Regions from separate parts of the Marinomonas sp. FW-1 genome, predicted to be linked through region 2. Evidence: riboswitches for the same ligand, from Rfam matches in the RefSeq annotation. Region 2 holds a riboswitch; the other holds the start of a gene.
What was found. A riboswitch is a leader RNA that binds a small molecule or an ion and turns the genes downstream of it on or off. The one in region 2 is predicted to bind FMN.
Positions count from the first base shown of each region.

Region 1: linked by a shared signal. The riboswitch ahead of C1X04_RS00695 (DMT family transporter) and the one ahead of C1X04_RS13215 (6,7-dimethyl-8-ribityllumazine synthase) in region 2 are both predicted to bind FMN.

Region 1 covers NZ_CP025987.1:150,738-157,459, forward strand. Annotated here, with positions in the region: gene C1X04_RS00670 (methyl-accepting chemotaxis protein) at 1-501, shown strand, start outside; gene C1X04_RS00675 (hypothetical protein) at 790-1,257, shown strand; gene C1X04_RS00680 (RimK family alpha-L-glutamate ligase) at 1,385-2,191, opposite strand; gene C1X04_RS00685 (hypothetical protein) at 2,342-2,779, opposite strand; gene rarD (EamA family transporter RarD) at 2,957-3,865, opposite strand; FMN riboswitch at 4,056-4,217, shown strand; gene C1X04_RS00695 (DMT family transporter) at 4,340-5,269, shown strand; gene C1X04_RS00700 (nitrate/nitrite transporter) at 5,454-6,662, shown strand.
Region 2 covers NZ_CP025987.1:2,845,742-2,852,463, reverse strand. Annotated here, with positions in the region: gene C1X04_RS13220 (leucine-rich repeat-containing protein kinase family protein) at 1-971, shown strand, start outside; gene C1X04_RS13215 (6,7-dimethyl-8-ribityllumazine synthase) at 1,079-1,570, opposite strand; FMN riboswitch at 1,688-1,838, opposite strand; gene C1X04_RS13210 (MliC family protein) at 2,081-2,443, shown strand; gene cobJ (precorrin-3B C(17)-methyltransferase) at 2,563-3,339, shown strand; gene cobM (precorrin-4 C(11)-methyltransferase) at 3,365-4,171, shown strand; gene cobW (cobalamin biosynthesis protein CobW) at 4,162-5,244, shown strand; gene cobN (cobaltochelatase subunit CobN) at 5,418-6,722, shown strand, end outside.

The sequences.
Region 1 (6,722 bases), 1.3 Mb from region 2:
ATCAAAGCCGCTGGCGAAAGTATTGCCGGTTTTATTAAGACCATTGATGAAATTGCAGAGCAAACGAATTTGCTGGCATTAAATGCGGCCATTGAAGCTGCCAGAGCGGGCGAGCAAGGCCGTGGCTTTGCGGTGGTTGCCGATGAAGTGCGTGGCTTAGCGTCAAGAAGTACCGGTGCGGCTGCTGAAACGGCTAAGTTGATCCAATTGTCATCCAGTAAGACCGCGAATGGCGTTGCTATTGCAGAAAGTACCGATAAATCTCTTAAAGATGTTTTCGATGGTATTAATGAAACCTCGGCCATAGTGGCGAAAATTGCTGCGGCGAGTAATGAGCAAGCATTGGCGGTAAACGAAGTGTCTCAAGCGATGGCATCAGTTGGTGATGTGGTTGAGCAAAATGCGGCGGGTTCTGTAGAAGGCGCTGCCGCAGCGGAAGAGCTAAGTGGGCAAAGTGCTGCGATGAAACAAACCATGGAGCGCTTTACACTGGCAAGCTAACTTTGGTTAATCATTCGGCTTTACGCTGTTTTGGTCACATAAATGCTTAAATAACCACTAACGCCTTAAAGTGTTAGTGGTTTTTTATTGCCGTATTGGCATGGACTTTAACCATGAAAGGTGGCCGATGTTACTACTGTGACTTAACTTCGTGTATGGTGATAAAGATCTACCACCTTCAACAGAGCGCGTTATCTCTGATTGTCCCACAGTTGAATTGTCATTATAGTAGTAAGAAATACCTGATACTCATTACCACTATAATTATAAAAAACGAAAGGGCTAAGTATGTCCAAATACCTAGTTTTTATGGTTGGGTTACTGTATTCGCTTTCCTCCGTATGGGCCGCGAATCCGTCTATCAACAAGCTGAATACCTGCGTTGCTTTGGTTGAATTTGTTGACTCCAAGCTGGATGATTATGCCGATCATTATTCCTCGGAAGACATGGCTGTCGTTCACCGTGGTTTATCTGCGTATAGAAGCTTCCTGCAGGATGATGTGGTTACGCCAAAATTATTAAGCATGTATGGCGGCAATGCCGTTCAGGCGAAACTAATGCAGACGCTGTTTGATCGACAAAAGAAAACGTTTGCGTCTCACCTTAACGAACGCTACACCGAAAAAAAGCTCTTCACAGACTACGCCGCAGCGATTAATGACTGTACGGCTTACACTCGTATCAAACCTGAGGTCGTCAAGTCTTTGAACACTGCGCTTGATCGGATGATCTTGATGGGTAGGCAAGTTAAGTAATCGCTTAGATGCTTCCATGTAAAAATAGCAGTCAGTACTGATAGGTTTACAGCGGCGTTGGTGCGGTGGTGATTTGATGCATGAATCTTGCAAAGAGTGGTTTTTCTTTGCAAGATTCATTAAAGAATCAAAATCCGATTGGCTGATCTGTGAAAGTGGTCATTGATAGCAAATGCTGCTCATTGAGGTAATTAAGCAGCTCTGTATTTACATCATGTTGGATATTGGGCAAACCTTGATTGCCAAATATGCGATTGATTTCAATCACATAAGGCGTAGAACCTACCATGGCAATATCGAATCCGGCATGATTAATGTCCAGTGATTCAGCTAAATATGTGACTAAGTCCTGCGCTTCTTTTGGTATTAAGGCAACTTCCACCTGCCCGCCTTGGCTGATGTTGTTATGGAAACCATTGTCTGACTGCAGACGCCAATAACCACTGACAATTTTATTGCCCACCCAAATAACACGCATGTCTCTGTCTATTGGTAGATATTCTTGCGCATACAATACGTCGGTTTGAGCAAGGTAATCACGCCACTGACCAATGGTTTCTATCAAGAAAACGCCATTACCCATACTGCTGCGAGGGATTTTAGCGACAAAAGGCGATGGCATTTCATCCCAAATTTTTTCCGCTTCATAGGGCGTATTCGCCGCAATAATTGTATAGGGGTGCTGCAGTGGCGCAACGGTACGAAAAGTTCGAGTCATCTCTACTTTGTCGTGGCCAATCATATAAGTAGCAAGACTAGGGAAAATTCGCTTTTTTAGCCCGTGAACTAATGCATTAAGCTGCCAGTATTGAGGAAATAATAGCCAGTCGGCTTCTTTGATCTCATCAAGGTGGTCGTACATAGATTCAGGTTTGATGTAGCGGACCTGGGGTAAATGTAGTGTTCTTAGGGCGTCAAAAGAGATGATCTTCATTTGGTAATAATCAGTAGCTAAACATGCCGCGATTGTGAGGCTTGATTGCTAAAAAAGAAACAAAAAAAACACCATAATTTTAATGACCTTATGGTGCTGCATAAGGTCATTTTATGGACGCTTTTTTTCAGTTCCTCAAGCTTTAACAAATTAATGTTCTCGAGGTGCGTATTTTAGAAAAACGCCAAGAGAGATAAGCAAGAACCCTGCACTAGCAACAATGGCTACGGGGTAATACAAGTTCCCCGCCATATCGAGCTGGCTGTATTTGATCACCATAATTAAGCCTTCTAATGCCATAGCAACACAAACTGTACCGATAAACCTCGGCAAGGTTCGTCGTAATAAAACAATAATGTCATGCTCGTTATCGCTGCCGTATTCTTTATTTATCACCATCGCCAGCTCAAATACGGCAATGGCGATGATGTTAGAGTTGATGATCTTAATGATCACTTGGGTGAGGCTTTCGCCGTGATTGTATTCACTGAAAGCTCCGGCGAAGCTGGCGAAAACAACAAAGCCTGCGAGGGTAAAAAAGATCGTTGAGAATGTTTTAGCAAAGGTTTTTTGGATATTAATGTTCATGGAAAGAAGTCACCTTATTGAAGATGTTTCTAACAATAGAGCTTCTTATATCAATAAAAAGAGAGGCCTACGCGTTACCGCGATGCTTCCTTGTTGATTACGGGGAATCTTCAGTCTTTACGAATGAGCGAAAGTGGATCACGCACTTCGCTCCCATCCCATCAGTTTATTAAGAAGCTAGACTGCTTCTTTATCAGTAAGTACGGGTTTCGTTTTTCGAATACGACGAATAGAGTCTATAATCAGCATTGCCAATGCCGACCAAATTAGTACAAAAGTGGTGAGTTTTTCGGCGCTAAGTGGCTCGTCATACAAAAAGACCGCTAGAAAAAACATGCCTGTTGGTCCGATGTACTGGAAGAAGCCAAGAGTCACCATGCTGACTCTGTTTGCCGCTGCCGCAAAGCACATCAACGGAACCATAGTGACTGGGCCAGCTGCAAACAGTAGCCAATTGACGCTTGCGCTGTTTTCAAACATGTTAGCGCTTGGTGAAGGGCTGAGTATCAAATAGGTAAGAGCCAAAGGCAGCATAATGGCAGTTTCAATCGCCATTCCAGTAAAACTATCCACCGCAATCTTTTTCCTAACTAAGCCATAAAAGCCAAAGGTCATCGCTAGAATTAAAGCAATCCAAGGTAAAGAACCAAATTGGATAACTTCAAATACCACGGCGCAGAAACATAAAACCACTGCCGCTTTGCGCACTTTATCCAGTTTGTCTTTGAAGAAAATCATACCCAATAAAATACTAATGAGCGGGTTTATGTAATAACCCAAGCTGGCGCTTAGCATTTTGTTATTTTGTACTGCCCAAATAAACGTGCCCCAATTCAAGCCAATAAGGAGGGTTGATATCAGCATGGCCATCAGGATTTTAGGTGAACTTAATACCTTTTTTAAGGCATTGGTGTACCGCAATAGGACGATTAGCACGAGGACAATGACGCAAGACCAAATGACTCGATGGGCAAGAATCTCTGTCGCGGGAACAAATGACATTTCCTTAAAGTAAATCGGTGCGATGGCCCATAAGGTGAATGCCGTTAGTGCGTAAAGGATGCCGCTTTTGGACGAGGTTTGCATTGAAATCTTCCTATTCAATGTAAGAGAATTTTTAGGTGAGTCAGTGTATATCAATATTGGATACTTGGTCAGGTTTTTGTTGTTTAGTAAATACAGCATTTCATAAACACGTACGTTGCGCTTATTGCCTAAAGAGCGGGATGCGTTTAAAGTTAAGCCATATATTTTTATACAAATGTATATTTACATTAATCGAACTTCGGGGCGGGGCGAAATTCCCCACCGGCGGTGATTTGACTAGATTGAAGAATCTATCAACAGCCCGCGAGCGCTTTGTTTTTATAAACAAAGGTCAGCAGATCTGGTGAGACTCCAGAGCCGACGGTCATAGTCCGGATGATAGAAGTCGACCAAGCTTTTGTTACGCCTAATGGTTGGTTAGGTGTATCTGAACTGTGCATTTTCGTGTGCAGATCTTGGTACTATTCGTTCTCATCACCCCTGTGCATCTTATTTTATTTGGAGAAACCAAAGATGGCAGGCACATTTTTTATCATGATCGCGTGTTTCACGTGGGCATTAGATACCTTAATTCGCTACCCTTTATTAGGGGCGGGTTATTCCACACTGCAAATAGTCCTAATTGAACACCTTACCTTGGTGCTGTTTGTCGCACCTATGCTGTGGCGCTATCGCCATGTTTATCGTCATATGTCGATAAGCGGTTTTTCGTGTTTGTTTTTTATTGGTGGTATCGGTTCGGCTATGGGCACCTTGGCATTTACCGAGGCCTTTCACTATTTGAATCCAACGGTCGTTATCTTGCTACAAAAACTACAGCCAATCGTGGCGATTTTGCTGGCTTATTGGCTATTGAAAGAGCGCATTGAAGGACAATTTGTTCGCTGGGCTGCGGTGATTTTAATGGGGAGCTTTGTGATGATGTGGCCGGATTTGCGTCAACTAGGCGACGCGCAATGGCATTACTCAGATGATACGTTAAGCATCATGAAGGGTTACGGTTATACCCTGATTGCAGTCATCGCTTGGGGCGCGGCCACGGTCTGTGGCAAATACTTGTCTTACCAACATATGCCTGCCAACGCGATTATGTCAGGCCGTTTTGTTGCTGGATTATTGGTGTTGCTACCGATGGCATTGGCGCAGTCTGATGGTTTGAAGGTGATGACATCGATCGACTTAAGCTTATTAGTGGTAATGGCATTACTCAGTGGCTTTATCGGCATGTGGTTCTATTACCAAGGCTTAAAAACGGTCCCTGCGCAACTCGCTACTTTAGCTGAGCTGTCTTTCCCTGTCTTCGCCGCTGCGATCAACTGGCTATTCCTTGATATGGGCTTAACCGCTTACCAAATCATCGGTGGCTTGATGCTCATCCTCGGCAACATCGGCTTGCGCATGAAAGAGCTGAGAAAAGCCGAATTAACAGCTGTCACTCAGTAGGTTTAGTTTTTCCTTTAATGGTCTGGCAGAGAGTTTGTCAGACCATTCCTTATTTTAATAGAAATACCTGCCCATTTTTGGTGCTTTTTGTTTTAGAATAGCGCCCACAACTTGTCCGTTAGGTCAGCTTTTAAGTGCATCTTCTTGGTCGATGGCTTAATTTTCATTCTAATAAGGAAGCGAGATGCCAAACTCTTCTTTTCAATCATCTATCCCTGAGCCGAAAACCCAGTGGCTAAACGTTATTTTATTGTGGGTAGCAGGTATTTCTGCGGCGATGCAGTTTGCGAAGTTCTCGGTATCGTTTGATGGTTTGCTTGAGCATTATCAAATGGGGCCGACGTCAACAGGCGCAGCGTTGTCTGCGGTTGGTATTGCTGGCTTAATCTTCGGGGTGTCGGCGGGCATGATTGCCAGTCGGTTTGGTTATTTGAAGGTGTTGGTTGGTGCCTTGTTGCTGGGCGGCAGTCTGTCTCTGATTCAATCCACGTTGCCAACTTTTAATGTGTTATTCGTGACACGAATGCTGGAAGGCTTTTCGCAATTGGGCGTGGTGGTTGCGGCGCCGACTTTGATTGCCAAATTAAGTGCATCAAATCATAAGTCTTTAACCATGGGAATTTGGGGCACCTTCTTTGGTGTTGCGTTTGCGCTATGTGGTTGGGCTGGAAAAAATATTTTAGACCAATACGGTTTGCAGACTTTGTTTTTAAGCCATGGACTTTTTATCACCACAATCGGTGTGGTGTTGTTTTTCAAGCTAAGAAAGAATCCGGTCTTGGATTTGGTTCCTGTGACGGAAATGCAGGATGGATTTTTAAGACAGATGGCTAAAATCTATCAGAATCCTCGGGCTCTGTTACCAAGCTGCGTATTCTTGTTTTATACCTGCACTTTGGTGTCGGTGCTGACTTATGTACCCGGTTTGATTGGTGATTCGACATTACAAAAATTGATGATGGTGGTGTTGCCATTGATTAGTACAGGCGGCACCTTTCTCGCAGGGGCAATTGCACAATATTTGATGCGACCACAAAGGGTTGCTTTGATGGCGTATTGTGGTGTGGCCAGTTGTGTGCTTTTGCTGTCTCTTATTAGCGGTTCGCCAGAACTGTTTTGTCTGGTGGTTGGCGCGATGGTGTTGTTCCTTGGTATGGTGCCAGGCTCCGCTTTGGCAATGATCCCAACCCTTGCTCGTAATCCAAGTGAGCAAGCGCAAGGTTATGGTTTACTGGCACAGTTTGGTAACCTTGGTGCGACGGTTGGGCCGCCGACGTTTGCTACAGCCATTGCTGCCTATGGGCTTTCTGGTTTGGTTGTATTGATCTTGTGTATTTGCTGTTTTGGTGTGTTGTTTAGCTTGTGGGCAGGACGTATTAGAACAGTCTCGTAGGCTTTGCGCGTATTTTTCGATAGGCCGTGTTTGTATTTCCAAACGCGGCCTTTTCTTCCT
Region 2 (6,722 bases):
GCAATCAAATTGCGACTGTGTCATCTGCATCCTTACCGACGCAAACGCGTTGGCTTATTCTCACGGACAACAAAATTACGTCTCTGCCAGAGGATTTTGGAAGATTGACGCGATTGCAAAAACTGGCATTGGCAGGTAACCGCTTAAGCACTCTGCCAGACTCTATCATCAACTGCCGTCATTTAGAGTTGATTCGTTTGTCAGCGAATCAGCTGGTGGTTTTCCCTGATGCATTATTAGAATTGCCTCGTTTGGCTTGGTTAGCGTTCTCTGGTAATCCGTTTTGTGCGCAACGTGATTCACATGACGAATTTAAAACCGTACCTTTTGGTGATCTAAAACTGCATCAAGTATTGGGACAAGGCGCATCAGGCGTTATCTCTCTCGCGACGTGGCAAAAAAATACCTTTGGCTTTTCTGAATCAGTAGCCGTGAAAGTTTTTAAAGGCGACGTGACCAGTGATGGTTTCCCCGAAGATGAGTTGGATGCCTGTTTGGCGGTTGGTGATCATGACAATTTGGTAAGGCCGCTGGCAAAAGTGGCTGAGGCTGATTGTTCTGCTTTGGTGATGGAGTTAATCCCAACCCATTACACGAATTTGGGTCTACCGCCGAGTTTGGAGTCTTGCACTCGAGATACCTTTGCGCTGGAGCAGGTGTTTTCGATAGATAAAATTGCCAAGATTGTTGAGCAAGTGGAACAGCTGGTCACTCACTTCTCTGAGAAAAAAGTCAGTCATGGTGACCTTTATGCACACAACACCCTTATTAATGAAGAAGGTCATGTCTTGTTTGGTGATTTTGGCGCGGCCTCAAAATATGGCAATTTATCACGACAACAGCAGCAGGGTATTGAACAAATAGAGCGAAGAGCGTTAGGCTTTTTTGTGGATGATATGCTGGGCTTGTGTGCTGAAGAAGATCGAAATACCGAGGTGTATCAATCGCTACGAAGTAAGGCTTTTACCTGAGTAGTCGAACTTACTATTGAGTGAAATAAAAAATGCTCCGTATTCTTCGAATACGGAGCATTTTTGTAAACCTATTACGCTTTTGTATGTCGCGTTTGACTTTGAATTTATAGCATTTGCTTCGCTTTTTCTGTTAAGCGTATGGTTTGATCGCAAGCATTTGCTAGCTCCACCCCTTTCTTAACAAAATGACGGCTGAAGTATTCTTTGTGCTCATCGTGCTCATGGAAATTATGAGGTGTTAGCACCGCGGTAAGAACAGGTACTTCCGTTTCTAATTGCACTTGCATTAACGCATTGCAAATTGCTTGAGCAACAAAGTCGTGACGGTAGATGCCACCATCGACAACCAATGCTGTTCCTGCGATCGCAGCGTATTGTCCGCTCTTCGCCAGCAGTTTGGCTTGTAGTGGGATTTCGTAGCCGCCAGGAACTGGGATAACGTCTATCAAAGACGCGTCATATCCACGAGAAACGAGTTCTTTTTTAAAGCCTTCGACACAATTCATGACAATATCTTCGTGCCAAGAAGCATGAAGAATAGCAATACGTTTTGTCGCTGGAGTAAATTCAATGTTATTCGTTGAGCTCTGATTCATTTGTCAATCCTAAAAAAATCTAAGGTGAATCAGGGCGAACGGGCAGGCAAATACACCATAATCAATATGGCATACCTGAGGCGTCGCAAAATACGACACCACTTAAGGTCTTGTCTGACGCGCTCTCTATCATCCGGACTATAACCGTCGGCTCTGGAATTACACCAGATCTGCTGACCCTAAAAGATATGATCTTCTAGGCGCTCGCGGGCTTAGAAATAGATTCTTTACCGCCGGTGGGGAATTACACCCCGCCCCGAGAACGAAGTCGGATAAATCCGACAAAATAAATACTACTTGTTTTCGTTGTTGACTGTCAAAGAGTGTTCTTAAGAAAAATGTAGCGTTTTTGTGATAAATATCTAAGTAACAAAAAGTAACCAATAATCATGGCTCAATGAATGGAGCTTTATACCTATCTCGATATAAAATACGGTGAGCAGCAGATTTTGTGTTTTGTTGCTTTAATAGAGAAATTTGGAATATTGATTTTGAATGGAGTCATTCTTTGTGAGTATAAAAACATCACGGTTACAAAAATTCCTCGTTTGTGCGTCTTTGTTAGCATTGACTGCCTGTAGTTCAGTCACTAAAGAGACGTCATTGGATAGCGACGTTGATGACATGGGCGACATTTCACAGACTAACGCAGCGACTTACCTATGTAATGCTGCCCCTTTGCATGTTTTCTTTCATGCTGAAAATGCGCAAATTACCTGGAATGATAAAGAATACACATTGACTCGTGCCATTAGCGCATCTGGCTCGTTTTACCTTGGGGAAGGTCTTACTTTCTGGATTCATGGTGAAACGGCAGAGCTAGAAGTGGGAGCCATGGCAGCAACATGTCGTCTTGTTAAAGTAGAGTCGTAGCCTTATCACCTGAGTTGTCTTCACTTTAAATCGAAGTGTTTTCATCCCGTCAAATTAGCAATACGTGTACAATGGTTTCATTCGCGTCTTATGACGCATGATTCCATTGTAGAGAACGTATGAACAAGCTATTTGTAATGGGCATGGGCCCAGGTGATTTAGGGTTGGTTGCACCCAAAGCAACGCAAGCATTGTCAGCTTGCAGTGATTGGGTAGGCTACGGCTACTATTTAGATTTATTGGGCGAGTTGAGTGAAGGTAAGGCGTTTCATAACCTACCGTTAGGCGAAGAAATCGGGCGTGCTCGTTTGGCGCTCGATTTGGCCGCTCAAGGAAAAAATACCGCGTTAATTTCCAGTGGTGATATCGGCATATACGCCATGGCGACATTGGTGTTTGAGTTACTGGATTTACAGCTGCAAGGCAAAGAACACCATCCTGAATGGCTGAATGTTGATATTGAAGTGATTCCTGGCATTTCGGCAATGCAAGCCGGTGCAAGCCGTGTTGGAGCCATGCTAGGTCACGATTTTTGTACCATTTCACTTTCCGATTTATTAACCCCTTGGGAAACCATCGACAAGCGTTTACACGCTTGTGGCGCGGGGGATTTTGTCGTGTCATTTTATAATCCTGTTTCAAAGAAAAGAGATTGGCAACTAAACCACGCTCGTGATGTCCTATTGCAATATCGTCCTGCTAGTACCCCTGTGATGATTGGTCGCCAACTGACCCGTCCGGAAGAAGAAATTACCTTTACGACCTTGGGTGAGCTAGAGGCCAAAGATGTCGATATGTTCACCATGGTAAGTGTGGGCAATTCCGACTCAAAACACATAGTTAACGGCCAGAAACACTGGATTTACACGCCTCGCGGCTATTCCAAAAAGCTTTAGCTCTTTATAAAAGGTTAGTGACAAAATGACTGTTTACTTTATTGGCGCAGGCCCAGGCGATCCAGATTTGATGACGGTAAAAGCCGTTAAAACCATGGAGCGCTGTCCGATTGTTCTTTACGCTGGTTCTTTAATTCCGCCACAAGTGGTTGATAGTGTCCGTGGTACTGCTGAAGCCATTTACGATACGGCAGAAATGAATCTCGATGAAACCACAGCCGTGATTGAAAAAGCGGCGCAAGAGGGCAAAGACGTTGCTCGCTTGCAGTCTGGAGATCCTGCTTTGTATGGTGCGATTGGCGAACAAATTCGTCGCTTGGAAGCATTAGATATTGATTATGAAGTGATTCCTGGTGTCAGTGCCGTGGCAGCATCCGCTGCGTTATTACGTAAAGAATTGACTTTATCTGGCGTTTCACAAACCGTCATCATGACGCGCTATGAAGGCAAAACACCTTTCCCAGAGCGTGAACGCTTGCCCGCCTTGGCGCAAAGTGGCGCGACGTTAGCGATTCATCTTGGCATCACTCGTATCCATAAAATCGTTGAAGAGCTGATACCTCACTATGGTGAGGACTGTCCTGTGGCTGTTTGTTATCGCACTAGCTGGCCTGATCAAGATTACGTAGTGGGAACATTGACGGATATTGTTGCCAAAGTAAGAGAGAAAAAATTCACTCGCACCAGTTTAATATTGGTCGGAAAAGTATTAGATACAGAAGATTTCGCAGACTCCTATTTATACGACAAAGAGCAAGCGCATATTTTCCGTAAAATACATCAATCTAAGAAAAATCAGCCTAAAAGTGAAAAGGATGAATCATGCAATTGAATAAAATACCAACCACAATTGTGACAGGTTTTTTGGGCAGTGGTAAAACGACACTATTATCCAACGTCCTAAAACAAGCCGCTGGTAAACGTATCGCGGTGATCGTAAATGAGTTTGGTGAGTTGGATATCGATTCCGATTTATTGCGTTCTTGTCCACTTGATTGCCCAGAAGGTGTGGAAGAGGGAAGTCTGCGCAGTGACGATGGCTTTTACGAATTGGCGAATGGTTGTATTTGCTGCACTGTAGAAGAAGAGTTTTTGCCAGTGATGCAGCAACTTGTCGCACGCCGTGGAGATATTGACCATATCTTGATCGAGACGAGCGGTTTGGCGCTGCCAAAACCTTTAGTGCAAGCGTTTAACTGGCCGGGTATCAAAGAGCACTGCACCGTTGATGCCGTAATTACCGTGGTCGATGGTGCAGCTGTGGCGGCAGGTCGCTTTGCACATGATGAAGATAAAGTTCAAGCACAACGCCTAGCAGATGAAAGTTTAGATCACGACCCAAGCTTGCAAGAATTATTAGACGATCAACTTAGTGCCGCAGACTTAGTGGTGGTGAGTAAAAATGATTTGCTAAACGAGGAAGAGCGCGCTCGGGTACAGGCTATCATTGCCCATGAAGTGCCAAGCACAGTCAAAACCGTTTACATTGAAAATGGCGAAGCGGCATTGGATGTCTTGTTAGGCATCGACGCAGCGACCGAAAGTCGAATCGATGAGGTTCACAACCATCACGATCATCATCATGCCCATGGTGAACACCATGATCATGCCCATGATCACTTTGACTCTTTTGTTGTGACATTGGGTGAAGTGCAGTCCGATTTATTGCAAGACACACTGACTCAGTTAATTGAAGAACACAATATTTTCCGTGTAAAAGGTTTTGCAGCGGTTCATGGCAAGCCTATGCGCCAAGTATTTCAAGTGGTGGGAACGCGTTTGGATCGTTACTTTGACCGTTTGTGGAAGCCAGAAGAAGTACGTAAAACGCAATTGGTGTTCATCGGCAAGGGTATCAATAAAGAGCAGATTGAGAATGTTCTGCATGATGCTTTGAGTGCTTAACCCCCTCCCAGCCTCCCCCTTGAAAAGGGGGAGGCGCTAGACATTCCCTCCCCTTGCGAAGGGGAGGGTTAGGGAGGGGTTAAGAGGGCTATGCCCAAGCTCTTAATGGAAAAACTATGGATTCCCGCTTTCGCGAGAATGACGGTTAAGTAGAAGAAGTAATTGGAGAAACCGTGCACTTATTAGCAGCCAAACCGGGTGGCTTTGTTGACGACGAGGGGATTGTTGATCTTGGGCAAACCCCAGCAGACTTAGTTATTTTGGCCGCGGCGGATAGTGTGCTCGGTGCACTTGGTAGTGCACTTGATCAAGTCGCTTCTCTCAATCGTCCCCATGATGGATTGGAGGGCGTAAGATTACCGAGTGTTCGCCTTGCCAATTGGATGCAGTTGGTCAAACCCGCTGCTTACGATTTGTACGAGCACAAGGTGCTTGATCATGCCAAGGTTGTGGTTGTGTCACTGCTTGGCGGTGAGCACTATTGGGAATATGGCTTCCAGCGGCTTCAAGATTGGGTGAATGCTAAAGCGGGTCGCACCCTGATTTTTGTCCCTGGGGATGATTCTGAAGACCCTTCGTTGATGAGTGTTTCTACTGTGCAAGCTGAAGACTGTCACCGAGTGTGGCGTTACTTGCGTGAAAGTGGTCAGGTCAATTCTCAGCAATTGTTTTATTTCCTTATGGACCGTTACCTTAACACGCCTTGTTCGTGGCAAGAGCCTGCCCCTCTGCCTAGTGCTTTAATTTATCATGCTGGGTGTTCGTCCGGTTTCCTTCAATGGCAAAACCATTATGCGGATAAATTAGCGCAAGGCTTTCCAGTCGCTATCTTGGCGTTTTATCGTTCACATCTACAAAGCGGCAATACCGCGATGTTTGATGGCCTGATTGGAATATTAGAGCAAGAAGGCTTAGTCCCTTTGGCTGTAGCAGTAAGCTCCCTAAAGGACGATGTGTCCGTTGGGCTGATCGAATCGTTAGTTGATCGGACCCATGCTAAGGTGATTTTAAATACCACAGGTTTTGCAGCGAATCGGGTGGGAAGCCCTGATCTAGCCTCGGAGCCGACGGATTTCCAGTCGGCTTTTGCATCACCTATTCCGGTTTTACAGTTGATCCTTTCCGGCAGTACTGAAGAAGATTGGCAAGCACAAACTCAAGGCTTGCGCAGCCGTGATGTGGCGATGCAAATTGTCTTGCCAGAAATGGATGGACGTATTATTACTCGCGCGGTCAGTTTTAAAGCATTGAGCCATTACAACGACATTGCCCAAGTAGACTTAGTACGTTATGAATTGCAGGAAGAGCGTGCGCGTTTTGTCGCTCAGCTTGCCAAGCGTTTTGCCAATTTAGCCAGTAAGCCTAACCATGAAAAGCGTATTGCGTTTGTGCTGGCAAATTATCCAACCAAAGATGGTCGTATTGGTAACGGCGTTGGTTTGGATACGCCAGCCTCGGCAGTGAACCTACTAAAAGCC